Regions from separate parts of the Streptomyces sp. NPDC001828 genome, predicted to be linked through region 3. Evidence: riboswitches for the same ligand, from Rfam matches in the RefSeq annotation. Region 3 holds a riboswitch; each other region holds the start of a gene.

Region 1 (4,530 bases), on a different contig from region 3:
GCGCTGCGGAAGGCGCCGCGGCGCTGGAGTTCGGGGACCAGGCCTCGGGTGATCGCGGAGAGGTCGTGGCCGACGACGGCCGGGCGCAGCCGGAACCCGGAGAGGCCCGCCTGCCGCAACTCAAGCAGCAGATCGGCGAGTTGGGAGGGCGTGCCGGTGAAGACGCGGGCGTCGCTGGTGTACGGTTCGCCCGCGAGGGCGTCGAGCCGTTCCCGGCGTGCGGTGGCCTCGGCGGCGTCCTCGTCGAGGAAGACCACCAGGTCGCCGAAGACGTGCACGGTCTCGTCCGCGCGTCCCGCCACGGCCTGCTCGGCGCGGATCTCCGCCACGATCGCGCGGGCCTGGTCGCTGTCGTGCGGGGTGACGTAACCGATGTCGGCGGCCCTGGCCACGAGGCGGTACGGGACGGTCGCGTGGGCGAGCGCGGTGACGACGGGCTGCCCCTGCGGCGGACGCGGGGTGATCGATGGGCCCTTCACACTGAAGTGCTCGCCCTCGAAGTCGATGTAGTGCAGCTTCTCGCGGTCGATGAAACGCCCGGTGGCCGCGTCGCGGATCTCCGCGTCGTCCTCCCAGCTGTCCCAGAGCCTGCGCACCACCTCCACGTAGTCGGCCGCCTCTTCGAAGTGCGTGCGCACCGCTTCCTGCCCAGCGGGGGTGTTGTAGCCCCCGGCGGGCAGCGACGGAACGGTCCGGCGTCCGAAGTGCGCCGCCTCGTTGGGGCGCGGTCCGATCTGCACGCGTACGCCCGCCCGGCCCGTACTCACGTAGTCGAGCGTGGCGATCGCCTTGGAGATGTGGAACGGCTCGGTGTGTGTGGTCACCACGGTAGGGACGACACCTATGTGCCGGGTCAGTGGCGCGATGCGGGCGGCGATGAGGACGGCGTCCAGGCGGCCCCGCACCTGGTCCGTACGGTCGTCGGGCTCGGTGAGCCGCGACGACTGCGGTCCGAGACCGTCTTCGATGGTCACGAGGTCGAGCAGTCCGGTCTCGGCCTCCGCCACGAGGTCGGCCCAGTACCCGGCGGTGAGCAGTTCCCCGGGCCGGGCAACCGGCTCCCGCCAGGACGCCGGATGCCAGCCGGTGCCGTCGAGGGCGACGGCGAGGTGGAGGGGAGAGGGTGTTGAGGTCACGGCAGTGACGCCTTCCTGAAGATCCGTACGAGGATGCCCGCCCGTGCGAGGGCGCGGCCACAAGGGAACGTCAGGGGCGACAGAGCGCGCCGGCTACGCGCAGCAGGTCGATGTGGTGCCGGGAGTACAGGTACAGACGACGCGGGGCCGGCTTCGGGGAGGCAGGGCGGCGGGACGACGTACGCACCTGGCTCACCGCCCCTTCCCCCCGGTGTGCCCGGGCCCCTCGCCGGCCTCGCACCGACGGCGCCCCAGCTGGGCGCCGCACGGCCTTCAGCAGGTCCAACAGCACAACTACGCCTTTTCTTCCCGGAGTTCGGGCCGATGTTGTCCGTCGTCGAGGCGCGGGTCCGACGGCCGTCCCGGGGTGCGGACGAGTGTGAACCGGGTATGGCGGCGCAGGGTGAAGCCGATCGACTCGTAGAGCCGGATGGCGTTGGTGTTGTTCGCGGCCGCGTGGAGGAACGGGGTTTCGCCGCGTTCCCTGATGCCCCTCGCGACAGCGCGGACGAGCCGGGTCGCCAGTCCCCGGCCGCGGTGGTCCGGGTGGGTGCAGACGGCGCTGATCTCGGTCCAGCCGGGCGGCCGCAGCCGCTCCCCGGCGAGCGCGATCAGCCGTCCGCCCTCCCGGAGCCCCAGATAGGTGCCGAGCTCCACGGTCCTGGGCAGGAAGGGGCCGGGCTTGGTCAGGGCGATCAGTTCGAGGATCTCGGGTACGTCGGCGGGGCCCAGCCGCACGGCGTCGGGGGCGGGCTCGTCGCGCAGCGCCGTGGCCACCATCTGGACGCCTTCGCCGCTCTGCTCGATGTGCCAGCCGTCCGGCACGGTCAGGGCGGCCGTGACCGGAGTGACGGCATCGGGTCCGACGAGCAGGGCCAGGTCGTCCCAGGCGAGGACGTCGTCGGGGTCTTCCAGTGCGGTGAAGGGCGAGACGTCCGCGGGGAAACGGGCGGCCCGGCCGTGGCGCTCGGCGAAGTGGGCCTGGGGGCCCGTCAGTGCTGCCCAGGCGGCGTTGTCCAGGACATGAGGTTCCGTCAGGAGGGAGTCGGCTCCCGACGGCGGGGCGGGGTACACGCTGGTGGACATGGCGGTGCGGGTCTCCGTTATCGGGATCGCGACGGGATCTGTGCCGGGACGCGGCGAGTACCCCGGCGGTGACGTGTGGACGTCCGTGGGCGAGGGGGTCGTCAAGCGCGGGCAGCCGCACCGCGACAGCGGCCGGCGTCAGGGATTCGAGGAAAGGTCAGCCTCGGCTGGGGGCGCTGCCCATGTCCGTACACAGCGCGCTGCTGACGCGCAGCAGGTCGACGCAGCGGTCCGTGCACAGCGGGATGCGGCCGGGATGGGGCCGAGCGGCCGTCCCATCAGCTGCGCGCATCACTGTCACCGTCACTTCTCCGGGCCCGTTTGTGTCCGCCGACCCGTTGCTCCGCGTCCGAGCGCAGCACTTCGAGGGCATCACGTCGTTCGCGAAAGGTAGGCAGGCGCCGAAGGGAATGTCAATGTACGGGCCACCAGTTGAGACCCCCTGTCGGCCTTCTTGACGGCTTCGCGAAGCCCGCCCAGACTGGCGAGGACGGTCACGATTGTCAGCGTCCACCCGGCGGGTCCGCCCCGCTCCGTGGTCATCGGCCCCGGCCCGCTGACAGGCAACCCTTCCACCGCGACGGGGTGCCCCGGGTGACGACCGGGTCCCGCCTGCACGGCGGGGCAAGCGTGGTCTCGCGTCCCGCGAGCCCCGAGGATGAGGCGGGTGGACATGCCGAGGAGCGGCTTGACCAGGCGCCTGCACATCGATCTTCAGCGCGTCTCCAGCGCCTACTGATCCGGGACCGGTCCGCGCGATCCGGACCGTCCCCGACCAGCGCAGCCGCCCCGCATCCAGCCGCTGGTGCGCTCATGGCCGCAGTGGCGTCTCATTCCCAGGGAGAGTCATGCCCGAGACCGTTTCCCGCAGTTCCCGCACGGCCGCCTCCACCGGCTGTCAGCCGTCGGCGCCCGCTCAGGGCTCGCGCCCCCGGACCGTGGCGGCGGCCGCGCACCCACGGCGCTTCCGCAGCCGCATCGGCGCCGGCGCGGCCGGCGGCTTCTATCCCGCACCACGGCGCTACGACCTTTTCCTGTGCGGGAGTTGTCCCCGTTCGATGCGCATCGCGATCACCCTCGACCTGCTCGGTCTGCGCGACACGGTGGCCACGACGCTCCTGGTCTCCCCCACCGCGACCCCCGACGGTTACGCCGCGCTGCGCCGCGCCTACGAGACCACCGGGTACCACTACGACGGCCCCCTGACGGCGCCCGCGCTGCGCGACCGCTGGAGCGGACGGATCGTCAGCAACCACACACCCGACATCCTCCGCGACCTCGCGGGCCCCCTCGCCGGTGAGAGCGCCGGGCCCCTCATCCTCCGGCCGCCGCACCTGGTCGGGGACATCGAGGCCCTGCGCACCCTCCTCGACCGCGTCGTCACTCCTGCCGCGCCTCCCTCGGCGCGGCGGGCGGCGCTGGCCTTGCTGGACCGCCGCCTCGCGCGGCGTCCTCATGCGCTGGGCGAGGAGTTGACGGCTTCGGACGTGGACCTGTGGGTGGCGCTCGTCCATCTCGACCGGGCCGAGCTGGAGAGCGCGTCCCCCCGGCTCGGGGACTACGTACGGCGGCTCGGCCAGCTGCCCGCCTTCCGGAACGCGCTCAAGGCTGTGCCCGATCCGGCACGAGGCGCGGTCGGGGCGGACGGGTCATGACGCCGATGGCGTCGGCGGCCTCGGGAGCGTCCGGCCGGCCGCCGTGTGCGCGCTGAACACCGTGGTGGGCCGGTCGAGGCGGTCGCCGTCCACGGTGATGTCGACGGCCTCGTTGTAGAAGGCGAGGAGGTCCCGAATCGCGCCCACGGCGGGCAGCGGGCGCGGGTACGTCCAGACGACGTTCGGCGGCACCTCGGCCCCGCCGCTCCACGACCAGTACGCGGCGGTGCCCTTGTACGGGCATCCGGTGCTGTGGTCGGTCGGTTTGAACAGGTCCAGGCGGACGTCCTCGCGCGGGATGTAGTAGCGCGTGGGAAGCCCGGTCTCGAAGAGCAGCACCGGGCGGTGGGTGTCGGCCACGACCGTGCCGTCGATCTCGACCGTCACATGCCTGCTGCTCGCCAGCGCGTCCACGCGCTTGTGCGGGTCGCGGGGGTGGATGAAGATCTCTTCCTCCTCCTCGTACCAGCGGTCGAGGCCGCGGCCGACGCGGCTGAACCACTCGAAGGCGATGTGACCGGAGAGGTCGTCCGCGGGGAACGTCCAAGCCGCGTTCTCGCTCAACTCCCCATCGGCTACGAGGTCGTAGAAGATCCGCGAGCCCGTGTGCGTACCCGTCGGCGGGTTCTTCGCCGGCCGGAGCAGGTCCTGGC
Region 2 (4,530 bases), on a different contig from region 3:
CCACGGGGCGGATAGAGTGAAACGCCGAAAGCCCGTGAAGACCGCGGGTCCGGCCGCCACCGAGGGAGAAAGCCAGCCGTGATCACCGCGATCGTGCTCATCAAGACCAGCGTGGACCGGATTCCCGAGATCGCGGAGTCCATCGCGGCGCTCGACAGCGTCAGCGAGGTGTACTCGGTGACCGGTACGTACGATCTGATCGCGCTGGTCAGGGTGGCTCGCCACGATGACCTGGCGGACATCATCCCCGGCAGCATCAGCAAGATCCCCGGGGTGGAGGGGACGGATACGCACGTGGCGTTCCGCACGTACTCCCAACACGACCTCGAAGCGGCCTTCGCCATCGGCCTGGACTCGTAGCCCCCTCACCCTCGGAGGCCGTGTCCCCGCGCCCCCGGGGCTGCTCACGGGTGCGGACCGCGGGGGCCGTTCGCGCAGTTCCCCGCGCCCCTGTAGGTGTCCCCGAATACCTCGGTGGCGGCCCGCACCGGGGCATCCGTAGACCGTCATGGGGGCCCCGGCCCCCGGGAGGTGGGCCCGGGTTACACCGCCGGGACGCAGCGGCCGGCCTCCGTGCGGTACTGCCACTTCGCGCCGTCGGCCACCAGCTCCCGCACCGCCCGCACGAAGCGGTCCACGTGCTCGTCCGGCGTCCCCGCCCCGAAGCTGACCCGGATCGCGTTGAGGGACCGCTCGCCCGGCTCCGCCTCGGGCGCACCGCACTCGCCCGGGTCCTGCGGGTTGCTGCCGAGCAGGGTGCGCACCAGCGGGTGGGCGCAGAAGAGGCCGTCGCGCACCCCGATGCCGTACTCCGCCGACAGCGCCGCCGCGAAGTGCGAGCTGTTCCAGCCGTCGACGACGAAGGAGATGACGCCGACCCGGGGCGCGTCGTCGCCGAAGAGCGACAGCACCCGCACCGCCGGCACCTCCGCCAGGCCCTCGCGGACCTTCGCGATCAGGTGCCGCTCGCGCTCGACGAGCGAGTCGAAGCCCGCCTCGGTCAGCGCCTTGCAGGCGGAGGCGATGGAATAGACGCCGATGACGTTGGGCGACCCGGCCTCGTGACGGGCGGCCGTGGTGTGCCACTCGACGTCGACGCCCCCGTCGGAGCGCCGCGCGACCTTCTTGGAGGCGCCGCCACCCGCGAGGTACGGCTCGGACTCCTGGAGCCAGTCCGCGCGGCCGGCCAGGACGCCCGAGCCGAACGGCGCGTACAGCTTGTGCCCGGAGAAGGCGATCCAGTCGACGTCCAACTCCCGTACGGAGACGGGGTGATGGGGAGCGAGCTGAGCGGCGTCCAGCACGATCCGCGCGCCGTGGGCGTGCGCCGCCGCGGCGAGTTCCCGGACCGGCCACAGCTCGCCGGTGACGTTGGACGCGCCGGTGACGCACACGAGGGCGGGCCCGTAGGGGTCGCGGTCGGCGAGCGCGCGCTCCAGGGTCGCGACGGCCTGCTCCGGGGTGCGCGGCGCGTTCAGGTAGGTCACGCGGGCGTCGCGCCACGGCAGCAGCGAGGCGTGGTGCTCGGTCTCGAAGACGAAGACCTGGCAGTCGGCCGGCAGCGCCTGGGCGAGCAGGTTCAGCGAGTCCGTGGTGGAGCGGGTGAAGACGATCTGGTCGCCGGGGCGGCAGTCGAGGAACTCCGCCACCGTCGCCCGGCTGTTCTCGAAGAGGTCGGTGGAGAGCTGCGAGAGGTAGCCCGCCCCGCGGTGCACGCTCCCGTAGTAGGGGGCGTACGCGGCGACGTCGTCCCAGACCCGCTGGAGGGCGGGCGCGCTCGCCGCGTAGTCGAGGGCGGCGTACGTCACTTCGCCGCCGGTGACCAGCGGGACGGTGACGTCGCGGCCGAGCACCGGAAGCGGCGCGGCACAGCAGGGGTCGGCGGACTCGGCGGCGGCCTGGGCGGCGGTGACGGTGGCGGCGGGGCGTGCGGACATGGCGGTATCTCCCGGCAGGACAAGGCGAGTTGACTTCGGACCCCGGGTACGGCGGCGCGACCCTGCATCGAGCGAGAGGGGTCGACTGCCGTGCCGTGTACGGGTGTTGACCTCGAACACGCAGCCCGAAGAAGGGTGCGCGGAGGTGTGAAGAAGGGGCGGTACGCCCTATCGCATTCGCTTGCTCACGAGACTGCTCCCTTGAGGACCAGGACCCCAGGGCTGTGACATCGAAGATGTCCAGGGGTCCGCGCTTGCCGAAGGCCTTGCTGCCTACGACCTGGTCTTCACCCGGGGCACCCCGCCACGGACGGAGGGTTGCCGGACAGCGAGCCGGGGCCTAAATCGCTGTCACTCATGACCTTGAAGAGCATCCTGCCACACGTGTGGAGGTGCGCAAGGCACAGTCCGCGATCTGGACTGCGCCTTGCGTCACACCCGCGCGCGGGACGTCCCCGTGAAAGACGTGCCCGTGCAGAACACCCCGCACGGGCAGGGGTCAGGCGTTGCTGGCCTCGACCCAGCGCCGCAGGGCGCCCTGGGCCGCCCCGGAGTCGATCGCCTCGGCCGTGCGCGCCATCGCGGCGCCGATCTGCTCGGCGAGCGAGCCCTGCCCCGGTTCGAGGGCCACCAGGGCGGCCGCCGAGTTCAGCAGCACCGCGTCCCGCACCGGCCCCCGCTCCCCCGCGAGCAGCCGGCGGGCCACATCGGCGTTGTACGAGGAGTCCGCGCCGCGCAGTGCTTCGATGGGCACGATCTCGATGCCGACGTCACGCGGGTCGAAGGCCTCCTCGCGGACCTGGCCGTCGCGCACCACCCACACCCGCGAGGTGCCGGTGGTGGTGAGCTCGTCGAGGCCGTCGTCGCCGCGGAAGACCAGCGCGGAGGAGCCGCGCTCGGCGAACACGCCCGCCACGATCGGGGCCATCCGGGCGTCGGCGACACCGGCGGCGGTGGCCCGGACCTTGGCCGGGTTGGTCAGCGGGCCCAGGACGTTGAAGGTGGTGCGGATGCCGAGCTCCCTGCGCGCGGCGGCGACGTACCGCAGCGCGGGGTGGAACTTCACCGCGAAACAGAAGGTGATGCCGGCCTCCTCGACCACCTCCGCCACCCGCTTCGGCGTCAGCTCCAGGTTGACGCCCAGCTTCTCCAGGACGTCCGACGAGCCGCTCGCCGACGAGGCGGCCCGGTTGCCGTGCTTGACGACCTTGGTGCCGGTTCCGGCGACCACGATCGCCGCCATGGTGGAGATGTTGACGGTCTTGGCGCCGTCGCCGCCGGTGCCGACGATGTCGACGCTGGGGCCCGGCACCTCGATGAGGTTGGCGTGCGCGTACATGGCGCGTACCAGGCCGGTGATCTCCTGGACCGTCTCGCCCTTGGCGCGCAGGGCCACCATGAAGGCGGCGATCTGGGCGTCGGTGGCCTCGCCGCGCATGATCCGGTCCATCGCCCAGGCGGTCACGTCCGCGCTCTGGTCGGTGCCCCCGAGCAGCGCGTCCAGGACGCCCGGCCAGGAGTGGGCCGCCACGGTGTCGCCTCCGGTGGGGGTAACAGCGCTCATGCTCGCTCCTGGTGGTCAGGCTGGGGATATACCGCCCGTCAGCCTATCGACAGCGGGGGACGCATCCGTACGCGTGCCCGTAGTACGGACGGCGTGTGGGCGCGCGCGGATGCCAAAAGGCTCCGGCCCGGCCCCCGGTGAAGGGGCCGGGCCGGAGCCTCGGTTGTGGCGACCGACAGGTCAGGCGGGGATCAGTGGTGGCCGTGGCCGCTCGTGATCTCCTCGTACTCCTCGGCCGTCGGCTTGGGAATCTGGTTCCCCTCGCCGTAGTAGCCCTTGCTGAGCTTGGCGCGCAGCTTCTGGACCGGCGACACCTTGCGGGCGACACCGTTCTCGTCGACCGTCGGGCCGATCTCGGCCGGCTTGTACTGCTCGTGCGCGGTGAGCTTGTAGCGCGCACCGGCGTCGAGCGGCTCGTGGATCTCGATGAACTCGCCGTGCGGCAGCCGCTTGATGATGCCGGACTCGCGTCCGTGCAGCACCTTCTCGGCGTCGCGCCGCTGCAGACCCAGGCAGATCCGCTTGGTGGCGATGAACGCGAGGACCGGAGCGACGAAGAACGCGATCCGCACGAACCAGGTGATGACGTTGATCGAGAGGTGGAAGTGGGTCGCCCAGAGGTCGTTTCCACCACCGATGAGCAGCACCAGGTACCAGGTGATCCACGCGACACCGAACGCGGTACGCGTCGGCGCGTTGCGCGGCCGGTCCGCGATGTGGTGCTCGCGCTTGTCGCCGGTGATCCAGGACTCGATGAACGGGTACACCGCGATGGTCGCGAGGACCAGCGGGAAGATCACCAGCGGGATGAACACACCCAGGACGAGGGTGTGGCCCCACAGGTTGATCTCCCAGCCCGGCATCACACGGATGAGGCCTTCGGAGAAGCCCATGTACCAGTCGGGCTGGGCGCCGGTGGACACCTGGTCCGGCCGGTAGGGGCCGATCGCCCAGATCGGGTTGATCGAGGCGATCGCCGCGACGACCGCGATGACGCCGAAGACCAGGAAGAAGAAGCCGCCCGCCTTC
Region 3 (4,530 bases):
CCGCGAGGGATAGGCGAACGCGACGTGCACGACCCGCTCGCGCCACTCGGGGCGCGTGTCCAGGAGGTGCCGGTAGGCGAGCAGTCCGCGCACGATGTTCTTGGACAGCTCGGTGCGGTCGACCCGCACGATCGTCCTGCGGCCCGCCCCGACCTGCTCGCGCAGGGCCGCCATCCGCTCCTCGACGTCGGCCTCGTGCGACCGCCGCCGCAGGAAGTCGCCGTCCGCGCCGAGCGAGTGGACGGCGATCTCCGTCTCGCGCCCCCGGCCGCCGGCCGGGGCGTGCCGGAAGAAGCGGCGCCCCTCCCCGTCGGGGCCGGACACCTCGCCGTCCTGCGGGGGCAGCACCCCCGCCACCGAGTCCAGGAACGCCGACGCCCACCGCCGCGTGAGGAACCCGAGCCGGTCGGCCCCCAGCATCCCGCGCAGCAGCTGCTCGGCGATGTCGTCGGGCAGCATCCGGAAGTAGTCCACCGGCGCCCACGGCGTGTGCGAGAAGTGGCCGATGCGCAGGTCGGGGCGGAGCTCGCGGAGCATGCCCGGCACCAGGGCCAGGTGGTAGTCCTGCACCAGGACCCGCGCCCCGTCCCCCGCCTCGGCCGCCAGCGCCTCGGCGAACGCCCGGTTGTACGCCTCGTACGACGCCCACTGCCGCCGGAACTCCGCGTCGAAGACCGGCTCCAGCGGAATCTGGTACAGCATGTGCTGGACGAACCACAGCACCGAGTTGGCGATGCCGTTGTACGCGTCGGCGAAGACCTCGGGATCGATGTCCAGCATGCGGACACCCTGCTCGCCGACGCCCTGCCGCACCGCCTCGCGGTCGCCCTCGCCAAGCGCCGCGCACACCCACACCGACTCCACGTCGGAGCCGATCGCGCTGAGCCCGGAGACGAGCCCGCCCCCGCCCCGCTTGGGTTCGAGCGACCCGTCGTCCTTCAGGGTGTACGAGACGGGGCCTCGGTTGGAGGCGACAAGGACCTGAGCCCGGGAGGTTTCATGCGCGGTGACCATGTTGCGGAACCTAGCCCGCCCCGCAATACCTCAAACACCCGTACGCCCACCCCCATGGGCCGAAACCGGCCAGGCCCCTCCCTCCCCGCAACCTAGGCCGCCCGGTGGACCGCGTACTCCTCGATCTCCCGCATCGGCGGCCGCTCCTCGGTGTCCACCGGATACGTGCGCGGCACGAAGCCGTCCGCGCCCCGCTCGAACTGGGTCAGCTCGGGCCGTACGAGATGGCCCCGGGAAAGGCGCAGCTGCGCGGTGCGGTAGATCGCGGCGGCCATCCGGCCGAGCGCCTGTCCGTCCTGGTGGCGGTGCTTGCGTACGCCCACGTCGACCTGGGCCAGCGCGTCCAGGCCCACCGTGTGCAGCGCGTCCACGAGCAGCGCGAGCTCCACGCCGTACCCGACGGGGAAGGGCAGCCGCTCCAGGAGCGTGCGCCGGGCCGCGTACTCGCCGCCCAACGGCTGGACGATTCCGGCCAGTTGGGGCCAGTGCAGATTGAGCAGCGGACGCGCCACCAGCTCGGTGACCCGGCCGCCCTCGCCGGCCGTGTCCCCGAAGGGACGGTCGTACATCGCCTTGACGAACGCCACGTCCGGCTCGGTCAGGAGCGGCCCGACGATGCCGGACACGAACCCGGCGTCGAAGTCCCTCAGGTCGGCGTCGATGAAGCACACGATGTCGCCACTGGTCACGAGCAGCGAGCGCCACAGCACCTCGCCCTTGCCGGGCAGCGCGGGAACGCGCGGCAGGATCGTGTCGCGGTGCACGACCCGGGCGCCGGCCCGCGCCGCCACCTCGGCCGTACGGTCGGTGGAGCCGGAGTCGACGACCACCAGCTCGTCGACCAGCGGCACGGCACCGGTCATCAGCTCGCGCCGGATCGCGGCGACGATCTCACCGACCGTGTTCTCCTCGTCGAGGGCGGGCAGCACCACGCTGACGGTCGTTCCCGTGCGGTGTTTCGCGGCCAGGATCCGCTCGATCGGCCGCTCGGCCGCGGACCAGGAACGCCTGCTCAGCCAGCGTTCCACCTCTTCCAGCACGGCTCCTGGCCTCCTTGTGTGATCCATCTCGCGGTTCGGACGACTATCTCAACCGTCCAGGGCTTCGGTTACAGTCTTGAACAACGCGGATGACCGTCGCATGTCGGGGGTCGTCACGCTGACAATCGAATACCGCTCATCCAGAGGGGCAGAGGGATACGGCCCGTTGAAGCCCCGGCAACCCTCCAGTCGGTTCTCGTCGATCGTTTCGGTCAAGACACGGGGCCACCGGCTAGGGAAGGTGCCAAATCCGTCTCATGGCGAGGTTCGTCATGAGGAAGATGAGGAGAAAGGGCCTCCCCTCCATGTCTGCTCAGACTGTTGAATCCCGCACCGCCGTCGACCTCGGTCCGGCATCCGGACTTTCCTGCCGCGAGTGCGGCCAGCGTTTCGAACTTGGCCCGATCTTCGCCTGTGAACTGTGTTTCGGACCGCTCGAAGTGGCTTATGACCTGCCCCTCGGCGACCCCGAGGCGCTGCGCAAGCAGATCGAGTCCGGCCCCGAGAACATCTGGCGTTACGCCCCGCTGCTGCCCGTCCCCGCGGACGTCGCCGACAAGCCGAACCTGAACCCGGGCTTCACCAAGCTCGTCAAGGCCGAGAACCTGGCCCGCGAGCTGGGCGTCGAGCCCGGCAAGCTGTTCGTCAAGGACGACTCCGGCAACCCGACGCACTCCTTCAAGGACCGCGTCGTCGCGCAGGCCCTGGAGGCCGCCCGCGCCTTCGGCTTCACCACGCTCTCCTGCTCCTCCACCGGAAACCTCGCCGGCGCGGTCGGCGCCGCCGCGGCCCGGGCCGGCTTCCGCTCCTGCGTGTTCATCCCGCACGACCTGGAGCAGGGCAAGGTCGTCATGGCCGCGGTGTACGGCGGCGAGCTCGTCGGCATCGAGGGCAACTACGACGACGTGAACCGCTTCTGCTCCGAGCTCATCGGCGACCCGCTGGGCGAGGGCTGGGGCTTCGTCAACGTCAACCTGCGCCCCTACTACGGCGAGGGTTCCAAGACGCTGGCGTACGAGATCTGCGAGCAGCTCGGCTGGCGGCTGCCGGACCAGCTGGTCATCCCGATCGCCTCCGGCTCCCAGCTCACCAAGATCGACAAGGGGCTCCAGGAGCTGATCAAGCTCGGCCTCGTCGAGGACAAGCCGTACAAGATCTTCGGCGCCCAGGCCGAGGGCTGCTCCCCGGTGTCCACCGCCTTCAAGGCCGGGCACGACGTCGTGCGCCCGCAGAAGCCGGACACCATCGCCAAGTCGCTCGCCATCGGCAACCCGGCGGACGGCCCGTACGTCCTGGACATCGCGCGCCGTACCGGCGGCGCGGTGGAGGACGTCGACGACGAGCAGATCGTCGACGCCATCAAGCTGCTCGCCCGCACCGAGGGCATCTTCGCGGAGACCGCGGGCGGTGTGACGGTCGGCGTCACCAAGAAGCTCATCGAGGCCGGTCTGCTCGACCCGTCCCTCACCACCGTCGTCCTCAACACCGGTGACGGGCTCAAGACGCTGGACGCCGTGGCCGCCACGTCCCAGGCGACCGCGACCATCCGCCCGAGCCTGGACGCCTTCCGCGACGCGGGCCTCGCCCACTGAGCCACTGCCGATCGACTAGGAGCACCGAACCATGAGCGTGAACGTCCGCATCCCCACGATCCTGCGCACCTACACGGGCGGCAAGTCCGAGGTCGCCGCCGAGGGCGCCACCCTCGCCGAGGTCATCGCCGACCTGGAGAAGAACCACGCGGGCATCGCCGCGCGCGTCCTGGACGACCAGGGAAAGCTGCGCCGCTTCGTCAACGTCTACGTCAACGACGACGACGTGCGCTTCGAGCAGGGCCTGGAGACCGCCACGCCCGAGGGCGCCGGCGTCTCGATCATCCCGGCGGTCGCGGGCGGCTGACCCGCTCCGCGTTTAACCCGGGCCGTACTCGGAGTTGACCGCGAGTTGCGCCTGAGTTGCCCCCTCCGCACGAGAAGCGGAGGGGGCAATTCAACATGGTTGAGCGGGGTACAGTTGGGGAAGCCCCTTCGCTTCGAGTGCCAAGTGCATATGAGAACGCGACAACATGGGGTCAAAGTGTGAGAGCCCTTTGCGCCTTAAGTGCGCTTTGCCCGGCCCGACTTGCCCCGGAACGCAGAATAAATGGCATTCCGCTCCCCGTGCGTGCCCGGAATTCTCGTCCGATTGACCTGTTGCAGAGGGCAGTTGGGCAGATACATTCAGCCGCGGTCGACGCGTTCCGGCGCACACCCTCTCCTGTCGGAGGGTGCAGGTCTGACCCGGGTCCGCGAAGTGTGGTCCCGTGCAAGGGCCAGTAATAGGGGAGTTAGGCATGGCTCAGGGCACCGTCAAGTGGTTCAACGCGGAGAAGGGGTACGGCTTCATCGCGGTCGACGGTGGTGCGGATGTTTTCGTCCACTACAGCGCGATCCAGATGGACGGTTACCGCACCCTTGAAGAAGGTCAGCGAGTCGAG

The links. A riboswitch is a leader RNA that binds a small molecule or an ion and turns the genes downstream of it on or off. The one in region 3 is predicted to bind S-adenosylmethionine.
Region 1: another riboswitch for S-adenosylmethionine. It lies ahead of ACFYZA_RS15710 (putative leader peptide); the one in region 3 lies ahead of thrC (threonine synthase).
Region 2: another riboswitch for S-adenosylmethionine. It lies ahead of ACFYZA_RS11075 (aminotransferase class V-fold PLP-dependent enzyme); the one in region 3 lies ahead of thrC (threonine synthase).

What each region holds. Positions count from the first base shown of each region.
Region 1 covers NZ_JBIATV010000004.1:317,012-321,541, reverse strand. Annotated here, with positions in the region: gene ACFYZA_RS15725 (LLM class flavin-dependent oxidoreductase) at 1-1,136, opposite strand, end outside; gene ACFYZA_RS15720 (GNAT family N-acetyltransferase) at 1,431-2,222, opposite strand; gene ACFYZA_RS15715 (hypothetical protein) at 2,380-2,514, opposite strand; SAM riboswitch class IV at 2,715-2,859, shown strand; gene ACFYZA_RS15710 (putative leader peptide) at 2,881-2,961, shown strand; gene ACFYZA_RS15705 (glutathione S-transferase C-terminal domain-containing protein) at 3,071-3,877, shown strand; gene ACFYZA_RS15700 (DUF427 domain-containing protein) at 3,872-4,530, opposite strand, start outside.
Region 2 covers NZ_JBIATV010000002.1:915,416-919,945, reverse strand. Annotated here, with positions in the region: gene ACFYZA_RS11085 (rhomboid family intramembrane serine protease) at 1-82, shown strand, start outside; gene ACFYZA_RS11080 (Lrp/AsnC family transcriptional regulator) at 79-360, shown strand; gene ACFYZA_RS11075 (aminotransferase class V-fold PLP-dependent enzyme) at 543-1,937, opposite strand; SAM riboswitch class IV at 2,183-2,300, opposite strand; gene trpD (anthranilate phosphoribosyltransferase) at 2,437-3,501, opposite strand; gene ACFYZA_RS11065 (cytochrome bc complex cytochrome b subunit) at 3,693-4,530, opposite strand, start outside.
Region 3 covers NZ_JBIATV010000016.1:147,222-151,751, reverse strand. Annotated here, with positions in the region: gene ACFYZA_RS34795 (trehalose-6-phosphate synthase) at 1-1,014, opposite strand, end outside; gene ACFYZA_RS34790 (glucosyl-3-phosphoglycerate synthase) at 1,107-2,054, opposite strand; SAM riboswitch class I at 2,188-2,342, shown strand; gene thrC (threonine synthase) at 2,360-3,646, shown strand; gene ACFYZA_RS34780 (MoaD/ThiS family protein) at 3,678-3,953, shown strand; gene ACFYZA_RS34775 (cold-shock protein) at 4,387-4,530, shown strand, end outside.